DNA from 4 places in the Rhodovibrio salinarum DSM 9154 genome. Region 1 is predicted to be linked to each of the others. Evidence: riboswitches for the same ligand, from Rfam matches in the RefSeq annotation. Region 1 holds a riboswitch; each other region holds the start of a gene.
The links. Region 1 has a riboswitch for cobalamin ahead of RHOSA_RS0112490 (TonB-dependent receptor plug domain-containing protein). Riboswitches for the same ligand answer to the same signal wherever they lie in the genome.
Positions count from the first base shown of each region.

Region 2: linked by a shared signal. The riboswitch ahead of RHOSA_RS0118130 (hypothetical protein) and the one ahead of RHOSA_RS0112490 (TonB-dependent receptor plug domain-containing protein) in region 1 are both predicted to bind cobalamin.
Region 3: linked by a shared signal. The riboswitch ahead of RHOSA_RS25950 (CbtB domain-containing protein) and the one ahead of RHOSA_RS0112490 (TonB-dependent receptor plug domain-containing protein) in region 1 are both predicted to bind cobalamin.
Region 4: linked by a shared signal. The riboswitch ahead of RHOSA_RS0110985 (HupE/UreJ family protein) and the one ahead of RHOSA_RS0112490 (TonB-dependent receptor plug domain-containing protein) in region 1 are both predicted to bind cobalamin.

Region 1 is NZ_KI911559.1:2,690,417-2,694,492, reverse strand. Features, by position in the region: gene RHOSA_RS0112490 (TonB-dependent receptor plug domain-containing protein) at 1-1,783, opposite strand, end outside; cobalamin riboswitch at 2,104-2,329, opposite strand; gene RHOSA_RS0112480 (TRAP transporter large permease) at 2,520-4,076, opposite strand, start outside.
Region 2 is NZ_KI911559.1:3,897,021-3,901,096, forward strand. Features, by position in the region: gene RHOSA_RS0118120 (response regulator) at 1-111, shown strand, start outside; gene RHOSA_RS0118125 (ATP-binding protein) at 108-1,442, shown strand; gene RHOSA_RS0118130 (hypothetical protein) at 1,494-1,838, opposite strand; cobalamin riboswitch at 1,881-2,069, opposite strand; gene RHOSA_RS0118135 (pseudoazurin) at 2,201-2,620, opposite strand; gene RHOSA_RS0118140 (ABC transporter ATP-binding protein) at 2,629-3,426, opposite strand; gene RHOSA_RS0118145 (FecCD family ABC transporter permease) at 3,423-4,076, opposite strand, start outside.
Region 3 is NZ_KI911559.1:2,337,206-2,341,281, reverse strand. Features, by position in the region: gene RHOSA_RS21925 (LysR family transcriptional regulator) at 139-1,092, opposite strand; gene RHOSA_RS24745 (potassium channel family protein) at 1,379-1,789, shown strand; cobalamin riboswitch at 1,932-2,131, shown strand; gene RHOSA_RS25950 (CbtB domain-containing protein) at 2,138-2,407, shown strand; gene RHOSA_RS0110775 (CbtA family protein) at 2,417-3,160, shown strand; gene RHOSA_RS0110770 (cupredoxin domain-containing protein) at 3,591-3,941, shown strand; gene RHOSA_RS0110765 (FTR1 family iron permease) at 3,960-4,076, shown strand, end outside.
Region 4 is NZ_KI911559.1:2,377,703-2,381,778, forward strand. Features, by position in the region: gene RHOSA_RS0110980 (ABC transporter permease) at 1-349, shown strand, start outside; gene RHOSA_RS0110985 (HupE/UreJ family protein) at 477-1,058, opposite strand; cobalamin riboswitch at 1,098-1,274, opposite strand; gene polX (DNA polymerase/3'-5' exonuclease PolX) at 1,496-3,214, shown strand; gene RHOSA_RS0110995 (Fpg/Nei family DNA glycosylase) at 3,256-4,047, shown strand; gene RHOSA_RS0111000 (TRAP transporter large permease) at 4,069-4,076, opposite strand, start outside.

The sequences.
Region 1 (4,076 bases):
CGTTGTTCGTGAGGTTCTCGACCCGGGCCGTGATCTCGGACCAGTCGTTGATCCGGTAGCTGCCGGCGACGCGGGCGACGAGGTAGTCGTTGAGGTCAACGCGTCCGCCGTTCAGGCCGATGTCTGTGACCCCGGCGATGCCACGCAGGCCGCCGCTCAGGGTCAGACGATCGGTCGGCCGCCAACGGGCTTGTACCGTCACCTTATGCTTGGGCCGCCGGACCAGACTCTGGCCGGTGTCCGCATCTTCCGCTGAAAGGTAGGTGTAGTCGACGCGCACGCTTAACCGGTCCAGCGGCTCAACCGCCACGAAGGTTTCCACGCCCGAGGTTTCGATGTCGGCGTTGTTCACTGTCGTCGAGTTGAAGTTCGAATCGAACACCGTGGTCACACCATCTTCGATATCGTTCTGGAAATAGGTCGCCCCGAAACGCACGCGCGAGTCCAACAGGGGCTGCTCGAAGCCAACCTCCCAACCGAAGCTCTTTTCGGCGTCCAGGTCGGGGTTGCCGCGGAAGGCGGTGCCGCTGTTGCTTGGCGTGAAGCCGAAGCGTTCGAACAGGGAGGGCGTCTTGAAGCCGGTGCCCACGCTGCCTTTCAGGCGTGTGCCGGTCGCCTCGATCTCGTAGCTGGGCGCGACGTGCCAAGTCACCTGGCCATCGAAATCCTCCGGCTTGTCGTAGCGCACGCCGATGGTGCCGGAAAGCTGCGAGGTCAGTTGGTAGACGTCTTGCAGGAATAGCGCGGTGGTCGTGGCATCGGCGTCGGATCGCTGGCGTTGTATAAAGCCAGAGAAGTCCTGCACACCGCTGGATTTAAAGGATTCCTCGTAGACCTCCGCTCCGAGGATCAGGGTATGATCGTCGTGTACGTCGAGTTCGTTTTCGAAGCTCGCCGACGCACGGCTGCCTTCGTTGACGGTGTTGGTCCGGGTTCCGCTGAACGCATCCGGCCGGTTATCGTTATCGCGCCGGAAGTCGGTGTAACCGAGGCTTAGCGTCGGGCGGTAACGGCCGTCCCAGAAGTGGCCCGACAGCTCTGCGCCGGTGATGTAGCGGCGCGTCTGTTCCACGCTGTTCGGGTCTTCCGGATTGTCATCGAGATCCAGCTCGCTGTCGGTCACCTCGGCATAGAATGACGCGTCGAGCTGCTCACTCAGATCGATGCCGAGCCGGCCGGCAGCCTTCAGCAGTTGATAGCTGTCGTCTTCCGCCGGTGCGCCCGCTGGGCGGTAGCGCTCTGGGGTGATCGTATCGCCGTCGGTCGTTATGCCGCTTAGCGTGGCGTCGAAGCTGACCCGGCCCTGACGTCCACGCAGGTTGCCGCTGCCTTTGAATGTGCCCAGAGTGCCGCCTTCGACGCTTGCGCTGCCGCGCACACCCGCACGTTCCGGTCGTCGAGTGATGATGTTGATGACGCCAGCGATCGCATCGCTGCCGTAAAGCGCGCTCTGCGGCCCACGCACCACTTCGATGCGTTCGATGTTGTCTGTGGTCAAATCGGCGAAGTTGAAGGCGCCACTGGGGGTTCCGGGATTGCTGATCCGCTGGCCATCCAGGAGCACCAACGTCTGGTTGGAATTCGCCCCCCGCATGAAGATTGACGTGGTGGTGCCGCGCGGTCCGTTGGAAACCATGCGCAGCCCGGGAACCGTGTGCAGCGCCTCCGTTACGGTGCGGTATTGCTGCTCCTCGATCTCTTGCCGGTCGATCACCGTGACCGAGGCGCCAACTTCCTCGATCCGGGTTGGGACGCGCGTCGCGGTCACCACGACTTCGTCCATCTTTTGCTGCGCAACGGTTGGCGATGGCGCCGCCATAGCAAGCGACAGGGTAAGAGGCGCGGCCAGAAGGGCAAGACGGCCGGTACCGACCACGCTCCCGCGCGGTAGTTTTGTGGGGTAACCCATGGTGTTCAGCTGAGCCTCCCGCTCATGCAGGTCCTGAAAGCGAGATCCCGGATGGCATGACGGGTGTGCAAGCATGGGCGGCGGCACGCCATGCCCAACTCCGCACGAACCTTGCTGGCTCGCGCGTGAGGGAGGCGTGCATCATCTTCGACAGATTCTGCCCCGCCCCGGCGGATACACCCCGTCCTCCGGGTCTCAACGATGCGCGGGTGGCAGGTCTCCTGGCTCGCGGGTCATCGCCGGGCGCTCGGCCTTCCCGGATCCGTGGATCCAGTGGATGCACAATTGAACGCCGGCTCGCCGCTTACAGTTGCGGGGGCAGCCACGGCCTTGGTCCGACCTGTAGGGATCGGACCGCACCGCGTTCCCTCTCTCCAATGCCGGGGTGTCCGAGGGCCGGACACCACGACACAAGATCGTTCCCGCCGTGCGGCGGCGGGAAACCAACCCTAGCGATTTTGACTACAGCATGCCGAATGTGTCGCTGCAAGGCACATTCAGACGCACCCGTCGTTGGTGGTTGGACGCCGGGAGAGACGACCGGTGCAGATCGTCTGACCCAACACCGTAGAGAGGCGAGTTCTGTCGTCGTGATCCTGACGCCGTGTGCTTATCCGAAAATCACGCCGGGCAGCCAGGTGGCAATACCTGGGAACAGCGCGAGGATCGTCAAGCCGATCAGCTGGATGCCGACGAAGGGCAGGGCCCCGAGGTAGATGTTCTTGGTCGAGACCTCCTTGGGGGCGACCCCCCGCAGATAGAACAGCGCGAAGCCGAACGGCGGGGTTAGGAAGGAGGTCTGCAGGTTCATCGCCATCATCACACCCAGCCAGACCGGCGAGATGTCCGACTGCAACAGCACCGGCGCGACCAGTGGCACGACGACGAAGGTGATCTCGATGAAGTCCAGGAAGAAGCCCAGGACGAACATTACCAGCATCACGATCGCCACGGCTGTATAGATGCCGCCCGGCATGTTGGTCAGCACGTCCTGCACCAGCTCATCGCCGCCCAGGCCGCGGAAGACCAGCGAGAACACCGTCGCGCCGATCAGGATGATGAACACCATCGACGTGATCTGCAGGGTCGAGCGGGCGACCGGCCGCAGGATCTCCGCGCGCCAGACGCGCAAGAGACAGACCAACAGCCCCCAGGCCAGCAGGAGTGACAGGAGCATCGCGGCAATGATCCCGATCCAGTCGCCCGTTGGAATCTCGTCGCGCAGGATGCGCAGATCCATGAAGTTCTGCAGCAGCAACATGCCGACCAGGCTGGCGAAGGCGATATAGACCGGCGAACGGCCATCGTTGTCCAGCAGCCGGGTCAACGTGGCCGTGAAGCGGTCGCTCGGCGCGGGCAACGCGTTCAGTTCGACCAGCCGCAGGCCGGCCAACAGCGTCGCGCCGACCGCCCCGACGCTGGCCGCCTCCGTCGGGGTCGCGACGCCGGCCAGGATCGAGCCCAACACGGCGATGATCAGGACGATCGGCGGGATCAGGGCGTGCAGCACCTTGCCCAGCATGGCGCTGCCCGTTTCTTCCGTATCGCGCGGGATCGGCGGCGAGCTTGACGGGCGCAGGAAGGCGACGAGCGCCTGGTAGCCGATGTAGAGACCGACCAGCATCAGCCCCGGCAGTAGGGCGCCGGCGAACAGATCACCGACCGACACCGGCTCTGGCGACCAGTTGCCCATCTCCCGTTGTGCGGTGGTGTAGGCGTTGGAGATTTGGTCCCCGAGCAGCACCAGCACGATCGACGGCGGGATGATCTGGCCCAGCGTACCGGACGCGCAGATCGCTCCGGCGGCCAGCTTCTGGTCGTAGCCGCGACGTAGCATGGTCGGCAGCGATAGCAGCCCCATGGTCACGACGGTGGCGCCGACGATTCCGGTGCTGGCCGCCATCAGGGCGCCCACAATCGCCACCGAGAAGCCAAGCCCGCCGCGCACCTGGCCGAACAGCTTGCCCATGGTATCGAGCAACTCCTCGGCCACCTTCGAGCGTTCCAGCATGACGCCCATGAAGATGAACAGGGGCACCGCGACCAGGATATCGTTGGTCATCGCGTTGCCGTAGATGCGCGAGGGCAGGGCGCCGAAGAACGACATGTCGAACACGCCCAGACCCCAGCCGATCAACGCCCAACTCAGGGCCGTGCCCGCCAGCGT
Region 2 (4,076 bases), 1.2 Mb from region 1:
CTGGTCAGCCGCCTGCGCCGCAAGATCGAAGCCGATCCCAAGCGCCCGCAGCTGATCCAGACGTCCCGCGGCGGCGGCTATCAGTTCGCGCAGGAGGTCACATGGTCATGACCCACTGGCTGCCCACAAGCCTGACCGGCCGCCTGGTGTTGGCGGTCGTGGTGGCAGTGGTGGCCGCCCAGGCAGTCGCGGGGGTGATCCTGTTGCGCGAGCAAAGGCACGTGACCCGTCACGTGGTCCGTGCCTTCACCCTCGACCGGGTGCCTGGAATCGCGCAGTTGATCTTGCCGATGTCGCCGGACCGGCGCGCGGAAATCCTGCGCGTGCTGAACAGCAGCACGACCCGCTACACCCTTGCCGACACACCGCTGGCGGAGACGGGTGAACGCGACCTGCGCTTTCAGGCACGACTACAGCGCGCGATGCCGCCGGCGATCGTCGATGTGCGCGCGACCATCCGCAGCGTCCCGGAACGTGGTCGGGGTCGTTACGGCACGCCGCTGCCCGACGGCGATGTCCTGACCCTGTCGCTGCACCTGCCGGACGGCCGTTGGCTCAACATCGAACGCGTGCTGCACCCACCGATCCCGGAGATGATCTGGCCGATGGCCCTGTCGCTCGGCCTTTCGGCGATCGCGGTCGCCGTGGCCGTCGCCCTGGCCGTGCGGCGGATCGTGCGGCCGTTGGCAACATTGTCCGACGCCGCCGACCGGCTTGGCCGCGGCGAAAATGTCGGCCCGCTGCTGGAAGAGGGCCCGGCCGACGTGCGCCGCACGACCCACGCCTTCAACGTGATGTCGGAACGCCTGACCCGCTTCGTCGCCGACCGCACGCGCATGCTGGCGGCGATTGCCCACGACCTGCGCACGCCGATCACCGGCATGCGGCTGCGCGCCGAAATGATCGACGAAGCCGAAACGCGCGAACGCATGCTGGCCGGCTTGAACGACATGGCGGAGATGACGGAAGCGGCCCTGACGTTCGCCCAAGCCGATGCACAGGAAGAAGACAGCCGGCGCATCGATCTTGCCAGCCTGGTCCAGAGCATCTGCGACGACTTCGCGGACGCGGGCGAAGCCGTGCGTTTCCAGGGGCCCGATCGGCTGGATGCCATCTGCCGCCCGACAGCGCTCAAGCGGGCCGTGCGCAACCTGATCGTCAACGCCGTGCGCTACGGCCAGGCGGCCGAGGTGACGCTGACGCACACCGCGACGGCGATCACGCTGACGATCGCGGACGATGGCCCCGGCCTGCCCGAAGATCAGCTGGAACGCGTGTTCGACCCGTTCGTGCGCCTGGAGGAGTCCCGCAGTCGGGAGACCGGGGGCAGCGGCCTCGGCCTGTCGATCGCGCGCAACATCGCCCGCGCCCACGGCGGCGACGTCACGCTCGCCAACCGCCCGGAAGGCGGCGCGGAAGCCCGGCTCACCCTGCCGCTTTGAAGCCAACTCCGGGAAAGGCCAGCCCCTCAGCCACCGCCCAGGGCGCAGCGCTCATCCGGGCCGACGGCTAACCGACCGGCGTCGAGACGCATGCGCCCGCGCGCGTGGATGCGCGGCCGTTTCGGCCAGCAGTTCGGCAACCCGATGGGCCCGACCCGAGGCACTGGACATCGGGGATTTGGCCAGCAACTGCCGGGCGGCAATCGCTGGATCAAGATCGGCCGGCAGTTCGAGCAGCCAGCCGATCAGAAAATCATGCGCGGTGTGCGCCGGGTCCAACCCGCCACGCTCCTGCAGCACGGCCGTCATCAGGCCACCCGGATCGATATTCTGATTGTCGTTGCTCACGTGCGGCAGAGCAGACGGCCGCGGATCACCCGTCACTGGGCGCGTCATCGACGATCCTTTCTCCCGGATGGTCCCGTCCGGGCAAGAGGTTGAGATTTTGCGGAAAGGACCGGTCTCCCGGCTTGCGGCTGCTGGCGCGGACGGTTCGCCTTCCCGGGGCACGCCCCAGTGGCTGATTGAACCGCCGCTTGCCGCTCACGGTCGCGGGCACGGCTCCGGAATTGCACCGGATTCCCTGTTGCGCCGCTTGGGCGCAACATCCCTTCCAAGAAAAGCATAGTAGTTTGCTGCGCAATTCTCCGCAACATTTTGATTCCACGCCGCAACGACCTTCGGCCCTGGGCGCGCGATCACAGCACTCTCTTAATCGCCTTTGCACAGGCCGCCGATCAAAGAGCGAATTTAGATTATTATTGTCCTAGGTCCTCCAGAATATCGTCGAACCGAGCTTTCGCCCGTTGGGGAAGATCGGCCGGGAGTTCTGGACGGGCGACATCCGTCTCGCCGACGCGGATCAACATCACCATCCCCATCGCGAAGTGCGGCGAGCACTTCACGCCGTAAAAACCGGGCTGATCCAGCGTGATGCGGATCTCCTCGTTGATCTGCCCCTTGAAACCCGCGTAGCCGGACGGCACAAAGCCATCGATGCTCGCCGCGTTGTGGCCCCCTTGGGCGGCGATGAACTGCACGGTGTCACCGGGCGCGATTTCCAGATAGGCCGGCTCGTACACCATCGCACCAGCGTCTCCGCGGGTCAGCATCTTGACCTCGTGCACCTCGGCCGCGACCGGACTGGTCAACAAACACGCGGCGGCGACGATCGCCATGAATCGCATCAAGCAACCTCCTTAGATTCCTGAGATTGGGGGAGCGGGTCTTTGAAACGGATGGCCAGGGCCCCATCCGAAGGGTCGCGGCGAATACTCGCCTGAACGCCGAAGGCATCCCGCAGGCTGCTTTCCGTCAGCACAGCCTCCGGCGGGCCTTCCGCGATCAGGGCCCCATCCTGCAACAGCGCGATGCGGTCGCAGTACATCGCGGCGAGGTTCAGATCGTGCAGCGCAATCAACGCGGTCACGGGCAACTGCCGGACGAACGACAGGATGCCGATCTGATGCCGGATATCGAGGTGGTTGGTCGGCTCGTCGAGCAGCAGAAAGTCGGGCGCCTGCGCCAGGGCGCGGGCAACATGGACCCGCTGACGCTCGCCGCCCGACAAGGTATGCCAATAGCGATGCGCCATCTCCGCCATGTCGACCCGGTCGAGGGCATCGGCGACGGCGGCTTCGTCGTCCTGCGACCAGGGCGAGAGGGCGTTGAGGTAGGGTGTCCGACCCAGCTCGACGGCGTCGCGCACGGTGATGTGGTCGGTGGTCTCCGCCTGCTGTTCGACCAGCGCGATACGTTGGGCAATGTCGCGCCGACGCATTTGGGTCAACGGCGTGCCGTGAAGCCTCACGCAGCCGTCCGCACAGGGTCGAATGCCAGCGAGCAAGCGCAGGAGCGTCGACTTGCCCGAGCCGTTCGGGCCGATCACCCCCATGGTCTCCCCCGGACGCACCGACAGGGAGACATCGCGCAGCACGCGTTTCGCGCCCGCAGACCAGCTCACGTTATCGGCGCGCAGAGTCATGACTTGCGTTGCCCCTGAACCAGGATGAAGGCGAAGGCCGGCGCACCGACAAGCGCCGTAACGACGCCGATCGGCAGCACCTGACCGGAGATCACCGTCCGCGAGACGACGTCAGAGACCACCAGGAAAACGGCGCCGACAAGCGCGGAGGCCGGGATCAGACGGCTGTGCCGCACGCCAACGACCAAACGCGCCGCATGCGGAATGACCAGGCCGACAAAGCCAATCGAGCCAACGATGCTGACCATCACCGCCGTCATCAGGGCCGCGGCGGCGATCAACAGAGCCTGGACGCGCCAGACGGCGATGCCGAGCGAGGCGGCCGAATCGGTACCGAAGGTGAAGGCATCGAGCGCGCGCGCGTACCAAAGGCACACGCACGTGCCGATCGCCGCGGCCGGCAGCGCAAGTGCGCCGTCGGGCCAGCGCACGCCACTGAGGTTGCCCAACAGCCAGAACATGATCCCCCGCACCTGCTCGGCACTGGCCGACTTGGTGACGATGAACGAGGTCAGGGCGTTGAAAAGCTGCGAACCGGCAACGCCGGCCAGGATGATCTGGCCCTTGCCGCGCCCGGCCCCGCGGGCCAGCAACGCCACGAAGGCGAAGGCCGCGAGCGACCCGACGAAGGCGCCAAACGACAGGGAGAT
Region 3 (4,076 bases), 350 kb from region 1:
TGCCCGTGCCATCCAGAGCCCGTGATCGCGGCTAGTGATGTGAGCGCGATCAGGCAGCCGTTCGCAGCGCCAGAACGGAACCGGCACGGCGGCCACCCGTCAAAACGAATAATCCAATAGTCTGATAGATTTTTGCTATTAATCAGCCGTCACGCCAGCGCTATCTACCCGTGCCAGCGGCAGTTCATCGTCCCGGCCCGTCAGGGTATGTGGCGGCAAATCGCGCGCGCAAGACCAAGCTGCGGTGATCAGACGCGACGGGAGCTCGGTGCGTCGCGTGACGAAGCCGACGGTCGGGGTCAGTTCCGGTTCGACCAGCGGAACACCTACGGCACCTGCCGGTTGGACGATCGTGGAGAGCAGCGCCGCCGGCAGAACGCTGGACCAGCCGCCCGGATGGATATGTGCGCATAGGGTGACGATCGAATTGGTATCCACCCGCGGTGTCGGGTCCGCGCCGGCCTGGTGGAAAGCGCCGTCGATAATCCGGCGATTCTGCATGTCCCCGTTTAACAGACAAAGCCGAAGCGTGGCGGCCTCCTGCCAAGTGACCGTCCGACGGGCGCCAAACGGGCCATCACGTGGGGTCAGCAGCACGTAACGCTCGCGGTACAGCGGCAGCGTCTCCAGATCGGGCAGCGGCTCGTTATTCAGATAGGTCAGGCCAATATCCAGACGGAACTGCTCGAGCCCTTCCAGGATCTGGTTCGAAGTCATCGACAGCACGTTTGCACTGACGTTGGGATGCTGCTGGCACAACCGTTCCGTGATCACCGAAACCGCCGGCAATGCTGTCGGAATCGTCCCCAGACGCAGGCGACCGCTCAGACAAGCGTCGACGTCCAGCAGGTTGCCACGCAGATTCTCCCACTCGAACAACATGCGCTGCGCCCAGGCGAGCACCCGCTCGCCTTCTGCCGTCAGCCCCTCGAACCGGTGCGTACGATGGACGAGCCGCGTCCCCAACTCCTGCTCCAGGGCCCGGATGCCAGCCGACAGCGTGGGCTGCGTGACATTACACGCCACCGAGGCGCGGCCGAAATGCCGGTGGCGGGCCAGCGCATCCAGGTACTTGAATTGCTGGAACGACATCTCCGTTCTCCCGTATACAACCTCGGCGTTCCCAAGGGGACGTGCCCCAGCAGGCCTCACCCAGCTGACGCGCAATCCGGCTCCAGGTCACGCGCTTGGACGCACCAGCGCACGCACCACGCTAGCCATTGTACATACATGTATCAGGGCGATCCGGCGCGCGCGTCTAGCCAGCGAGGTCACAAAACTCGCTACGATGTGTTTGTCTGATCTCTGATGCGCTATGATTAGACGCCCCGCAACACTGCGTTCCTCTCGCATTTGGCCTCTGAACGTGCTTGTCCAGATGACTTTAGGCGCCGGGCTTCTCGCGCTGTGCGTCGGTCTTCACGCAATCGTCCTCGACACCGTGGCCGTCCGCCTCAAACGCTGGGTCACACGCCATACCGTGCGGCCAAAAGGGCCAAGACGTTTTTCCATCTTGGTGCAAGCCGGGGTGGCCGCGTTTCTGTCCCACATCCTGCAAATCTGGATCTGGGCGCTCGCGTTCCTGTGGGTTGGCGAATTCGATACGATGGAGCCGGCACTGTACTTCTCCACAGCCAGCTTCACGACCGTGGGCTACGGCGACGTGACCGCGTCGCCCCACTGGCGGCTGCTGGGAAGCTTCGAAGCCGCCGCGGGCATGCTGCTGTTCGGACTGTCGACCGCGTTTCTGTTCGAAGTCATGCGGACTATCTGGCGCAATGCCGATTAGGCCCGGTTTGACAACCGCGATTCTAACTGATGTCGCCTAACAGGTTCACTTTGAACGATTTTCCGTGCCTGCGCGTCTCCAACAGCCAGTCTCTCTCCGCCAGTCTCCGTTGTCGTCCTTGCGCACCTTTGCGCCCCGCTCTAAGCTGATTCCCGCTCGACGGTTCCCGTTGGGGACGATGAGGGAAGCCGGTGCAAGTCCGGCGCTGCCCCCGCAACTGTGAGCGGCGAGCCGACCTCCAGCACGCCACTGGGCCCTGCGCAACCATGCGCCGAGCCTGGGAAGGCGGGGGTACGGTTACGACCCGCCAGCCAGGAAACCTGCCGCGAGCCTGTAACGGCTGGAGACATGCCACATGCGCTCCGGCACCTGCCATCCAGCACGCACGGGCGGTGCGTCAAGACGGGGAATGAAATGAGCTACCAATCCAATCAACAGTCTGCACCGGGCCTTTCGGGTCACGCGGGCACGCACGAGCGGACACAGATCCTAGCCGCAGCTTTTGCGGCCATTCTATTCGGTGTCGTGCTGATCGCGGGCGTCGGGTTTGCGAGTCCGACCACGATCCACAACGCGGCGCATGACTCGCGCCACGCGTTCGCCTTCCCCTGCCACTAAGGGGGCCTCATGTTCAGACGGATTTTCCTGGCGGCGATTGCCGCCGGTCTGCTTGCGGGCGCCGCGATCTCGGTCGTTCACAGCTTCACCACGACGCCGATCATCCTGCACGCAGAGGAGTTCGAAGGCGGCGGCCATCATGACGCTGGCCTGATTACCCCACATGCCCAACACGCCCACATGTCCGGCGGCCTGCTGAAGTTCGTCCACAGCGGGGCCGAAGCACATGCGGACACTGCTGGCGCAGGCGAACCCTGGGCGCCGGACGACGGTCTGGAACGCACGTTCTATTCAACGCTCGCGAACCTGATCGCGGGGGTTGGCTTTGCCCTGCTGGTGGTCGCGGGAATGGCGCTGCATGGCGGCACGGTGACCCCGACGGTCGGCCTGCTTTGGGGCGCTGCCGGCTTTGCCGTGTTCACCCTGGCGCCGGCACTCGGGTTGCCGCCGGAGGCGCCGGGCTCGATGGCGGCCGACCTTCAGGCGCGGCAGCTCTGGTGGTGTTTCGCGGTGGCCGGCGCCGGGGCCGGACTCGGTCTGCTGGTGTTCGCGCCGAATTACCTGCTTAAGGCGCTTGGCGTCGCCGTCGCGGTCATCCCGCATTTGGTCGGCGCACCGCAGCCCGAAAGCATCGGCGGAGCCGTCCCCCCCGAACTCGCCGGTCATTTCGCCGCCACCTCGATTATCGTGAGTGCGATCTTCTGGGTGCTGATCGGGACCCTGTCCGCGGCCTTCTACCGCCGGATTTCTTAAAGCCAAATCAGACGAAGTCTGCAGCATATAGCGGGGCGGCGCTGACAGGAGCAGCGCCGCCCCGTTTTGACTCGCGCTGATTTACGCCACCGCGCGCGAGCCATGCATACAGGTGATGATCTTGTCCACATACGGCGGATCGGAGCCTGAGGTAAGCCGCGCGCGGCTCGAACACGCGATCTGCGACACCTGCGACATAGCTGCGCAGTTAAGGCCGGCAGTGTACAGCTTTATGCGCCGATATGACGGTCCGTCGTGCTCTTGACGCCCCAGAAAACTGCAATTTCACATCGCCTATTTGGATAACCGCCTGCCAAGCTATCCCGAAACAGCCGGCGTGATCCCTCTTGTTATTGCGAATGAACTGCAGTAGCGACTTTACAGGTTTGTGCGCAAGAAGACGGGCCTCAAAGGCCCAGGAGACATCGTTATGAAATTTCGTGCCGCACTCGGCGCTCTCATCGCAGTCACGCTCGCAGCTGCATCGCTCTCCAGCCATCCGGCCGCAGCCGATGACAATTTAACCCGTACGATCGTCATCAAGAACCACAAGTTCGTCCCCGCTACGCTCGAGGTGCCCGCGAAAATCCGGGTCAGGCTCATCATCGATAACCAGGATCCCACCCCCGAAGAATTCGAGAGTCACGATCTTCGGCGGGAAAAGATCCTGTCGGGCAATTCGAAGGGCACCGTCTGGGTCGGTCCGCTCCCAGAGGGCGAATACGGCTTTTTCGGCGAATTTCACCAGGACACCGCGCAGGGCACGCTGATCGCGAAGTAAGGGGAAGGGGTAGCCACAATGGCTGGTTCCGCCGTTATCGTTTTCCGTGAAGTCCTGGAAGCGGCCCTGATCGTGGCGATCGTCCTTGGCGCCACGCGCGGCGTCGTCGGCCGGGGCCGCTGGGTCGGTGGCGGG
Region 4 (4,076 bases), 310 kb from region 1:
AGCCTTACTCGCGCTCGCGCTTGTCCTGTTCCTGATCTCATCGGTCAGCGTCGGATTGATGATCTCGGCCTATGCGCGTACCCAGCAGCAAGCGATCGTGGGCGCGTTCCTGTTCCTGATGCCGGCCATCATTCTGTCCGGGTTCGCGACCCCGATCGACAACATGCCGACGTTCGTCCAGTTGCTGACCTACGCCGATCCGCTGCGCTACATGCTGGTGATCTTGCGCGGACTGTTCCTGCGGGATCTGCCGGTGGAACTCGTCCTGCAACAGCTTTGGCCGATGCTGGTGATCGCGGTGGTGACCGGTGTGGTCGCGGTCTGGCTGTTTCGCAAGCGCGTCCAGTAAGCTGCTTTAAAGCACGCCTCAGCAGTTGGCTGTCCGGACAGAGTCGGGTTGCTGGCTTCACGGTGCTGTCAGAACGGGCCCGCGCCAGCCAGCAACCGGCCAGCGCGGGCATTTCTTGAAGATGGCCTTAGACAGTGCCGGCGAGCAGAAGCAGTCCGGCACAGGATGCGGCGGCGCCGGTCACGCGCATGAGTTTGGCGCCCGAGTCGAACCGGGCCAGAGCATACCCGGCCAGCAAGCCCGCGCCGTGCAGCAGGGCCGTCGCGAGAACGAAACCAAGCCCATAGGTGATCCCGGAAGCGGCCACGGGCATCTCCGCCCCGTGCGCATGCCCGTGGAAAACGGCAAACACGCCGACGACAGCGATGGCGAGGATGGATGGCAAGGCCCGGCCACTGGCGACGATGGCGCCCAGCACCACCACGGAGAGGACGATCGCGAGCTCGACGAGCGGCAGCGTAATCGCCGCGGCGCCGAGCACACCGCCAACCACCATCATACCGACGAAACTAGCCGGCACGGCCCAAGTGGCGCGACCTCCCATGTGGAAAGCCAGCAGGCCGACCGTCACCATTGCAAGAACGTGATCCAATCCACCGATCGGGTGCAGGAAGCCGGTTGTAAAGCCGCCCGTGGTCATCGCCCCAGTGTGCGCAGTTGCGCTGGAGGCGGTCAGGACGGTTGCGAGAAAAGCGAGTAGAAATCTCATAAAGTCTCCTTTCGGCGCCCACCGCGCCGTTGGTCTGAGGTCGGTCGTTTGAGTGCGGTCGGTCTCCTGGCTGAGGATGTTGCCGCGCTCGCCTTCCCAGCACGATGCCAGTGGCCTGATGAGCGTGGTTTCGTCCAACACAGTGGCGGGGGCCACACCGGACTTGCACCGGTTTCCCGTTCGCAGGGTGCGAATACCGCGTGGAAGAGGGTACCGACCGTTAATGACTTCGAGCAAGCATCCCGACCGATTTTTCGCTCGGGCGGATCAACTCTGATTCGGGCTATATCGCCTATTCGAAAGACGCACGCGGGTAAGTGTGGTCGCGGCAGTGGTGTTCTGATTGTTGCCACGCAACTGAGCTCTTGTACCTGCGCCAGCCGGCCCAAACCTACACCGGGTAAGATAGATGCACGGTGATGAAGAGGAGCGGTCCGGTGCCCACGCACAACCGCGATATCGCGGCGAAGTTCGACGAACTGGCGGATTTGCTCGAAATTCAAGGCGCCAACGTTTTCCGGGTGCGCGCCTACCGCAACGGCGCCCGGACCCTCCGCGATCTGCCGCACAGCGTCGTCCAGCTATTGCGTGACGGCACGGATTTGACGGAGTTACCCGGGATCGGCGCGGATTTGGCGCAGAAGACCCGCGAGATCGTCGAGACCGGCGAACTCAGCGACTTACAGGAAATCGTTCAGGACGTCCCGGAAAGCCTGATCGATGTGATGGGTATTGCCGGTCTCGGGCCTAAGCGGGTCAAGACGCTCTACGAAGCGCTTGGCGTGCGGGACCTGGCCGGTCTGAAGAAAGCGACTGAGTCCGGTGAAATTCAAGACCTCTCCGGGTTTGGTAAGAAGACCGAGCAGAACATTCTGGAGGAGCTGGCGACCCGTGGAAGTGGTGAGAAACGGTTCCGGCGCCGGGATGCCGAGGAGCTTGCCGAACCGTTGATCGAAATGCTGCGGCAGATCGACGGCGTCGACCAGGCGATCATTGCCGGCAGTTACCGGCGCCGGAAGGAGACGGTCGGCGATCTCGACATCCTGCTGAGCTGTTCGGACGCCGGCCCGGTGATGGACCGTTTCGTCGCTTACGACGACGTCCAGCGCGTGCTCTCGCACGGACAGACACGGGCGAGCGTGGTGCTTAAGGGTGGCCTGCAGGTCGATCTGCGGGCGGTTGCGCGGGAAAGCTATGGCGCCGCGCTGCACTACTTCACCGGCAGCCAGGCGCACAATATCAGGGTTCGCCAACTGGGCCAGCAGCGCGGCCTAAAGGTCAACGAATACGGCGTTTTTGAAGGCGAGACGCGGGTTGCCGGCAGGCGCGAGGTCGAGGTGTTCGAGGCCGTCGGTCTGCCCGAGATCGTGCCCGAGCTGCGCGAGGATCGCGGCGAGATCGAGGCGGCGCAGACTGACAAACTGCCCGATCTTGTCACGCTCGACGACATCTGCGGCAACCTCCACAGCCATACCGACTGGTCCGACGGAGCGGGCACGCTGGAGGAGATGGCCCAGGCGGCGAAAGCGCGTGGCTTGAGCTACCTGGCGATCACCGACCATTCCAAGGCGGTACGGGTTGCCGGCGGCCTGGACGCCGACCGGCTGGCCCGGCAGATCGACGCGATCGACGACCTGAACGAGTCGCTCGACGGTATCACCCTGTTGAAGGGGATCGAGGTCGACATTCTGGAGGACGGGACGCTCGATCTGCCGGACGCGGTCCTCGCGCGCCTTGATTTGACCGTCTGTTCGATCCACAGCCGGATGAACCTGTCTGGCGATAAGCAGACGACCCGGGTGCTCAAGGCGATGGAGAACCCGAACTTTACCATCCTGGGCCATCCCACCGGCCGGTTGCTGGGCGAACGGGCAGGCTACCAGCTCGACATGGAGCAGGTGATCGCCCAGGCCTCCCAGGGTGGCCACGTGCTGGAGATCAATGCCCAGCCGGCGCGCCTCGACCTGGACGATACGCACGCCAAGATGGCGCGTGAGGCCGGGGTGAAACTGTCGATCGCCACCGATGCGCACGCCGGTACGCACCTCGACCTGATGCGCTTCGGTGTGGATCAGGCCCGGCGCGGCTGGGTGACGGCTGACGACGTAATCAACACGCGGGACCTACAAGGGCTTCGGAAGCTTCTGCGCGGCTAACCGCCCAGCTATCCAAACCGAGAGGAGCGAGAGAACGCGGTATGCCCGAACTGCCGGACGTTGAAGCGAACGCGATAGAGCTGCGCGCACACGCCCTGGACCGTGAAATCGCACGGGTCGCCCTGCACGATCCGCAGCGCCTGCGCGGCAGCAACCCGGCGGATCTGGAAGCAGCGCTGACCGGTTATGCGTTCGAGGCCGTAGCACGCCACGGTAAGATGCTGTTTGTGAAGGTTTCTTGTGGTTGGCACCTGGTCGTGCACTTCGGCATGACCGGCCATCTGACGCGGCTCGATGATGGCGCGCGCGAGCCGGCGCACTGCCGTCTGCATCTGCTCTTTCGTGACGGCGGCGGGCTGGCCTTCACCGACCAGCGCCGTCTGGGCTGGGTCGAGTTGACCGACGATCCGGCGCACTACCTGCGCAGCCAGGATCTTGGTCCGGACGTGCTTGCGCTTGAGGCCGAGACGTTCGCCCGGCGGATCGGCGGCAAGCGGGGCCAGCTCAAGACCGCGCTGATGGATCAGAGCGTGGTCGCTGGTCTTGGGAACGTTTGGGCGGATGAAGTGCTGTTCCAGACTGGCCTGCGCCCGGACGTCAAGGCGCACGAGCAGAAACCGGAGGTGCTGCGCACGCTGCACGCCACTATCCGCAAGGTGTTGCCCGTCGCCGCCGAGCACGGCGCCGATCTGGCCCGGCTGCCCGCCAGCTTTCTGACGCCCCAGCGCGGGCAGGAACACCCGACGTGTCCCAACTGCGGCCACGCGCTGGAGACGCCGAAGATCGCCGGACGCACCGCCTACCTCTGTCCGGTGTGTCAGGCTTCGCGGTAGCCGACTGTCGCTGGCTGCCCGCTAAAAAC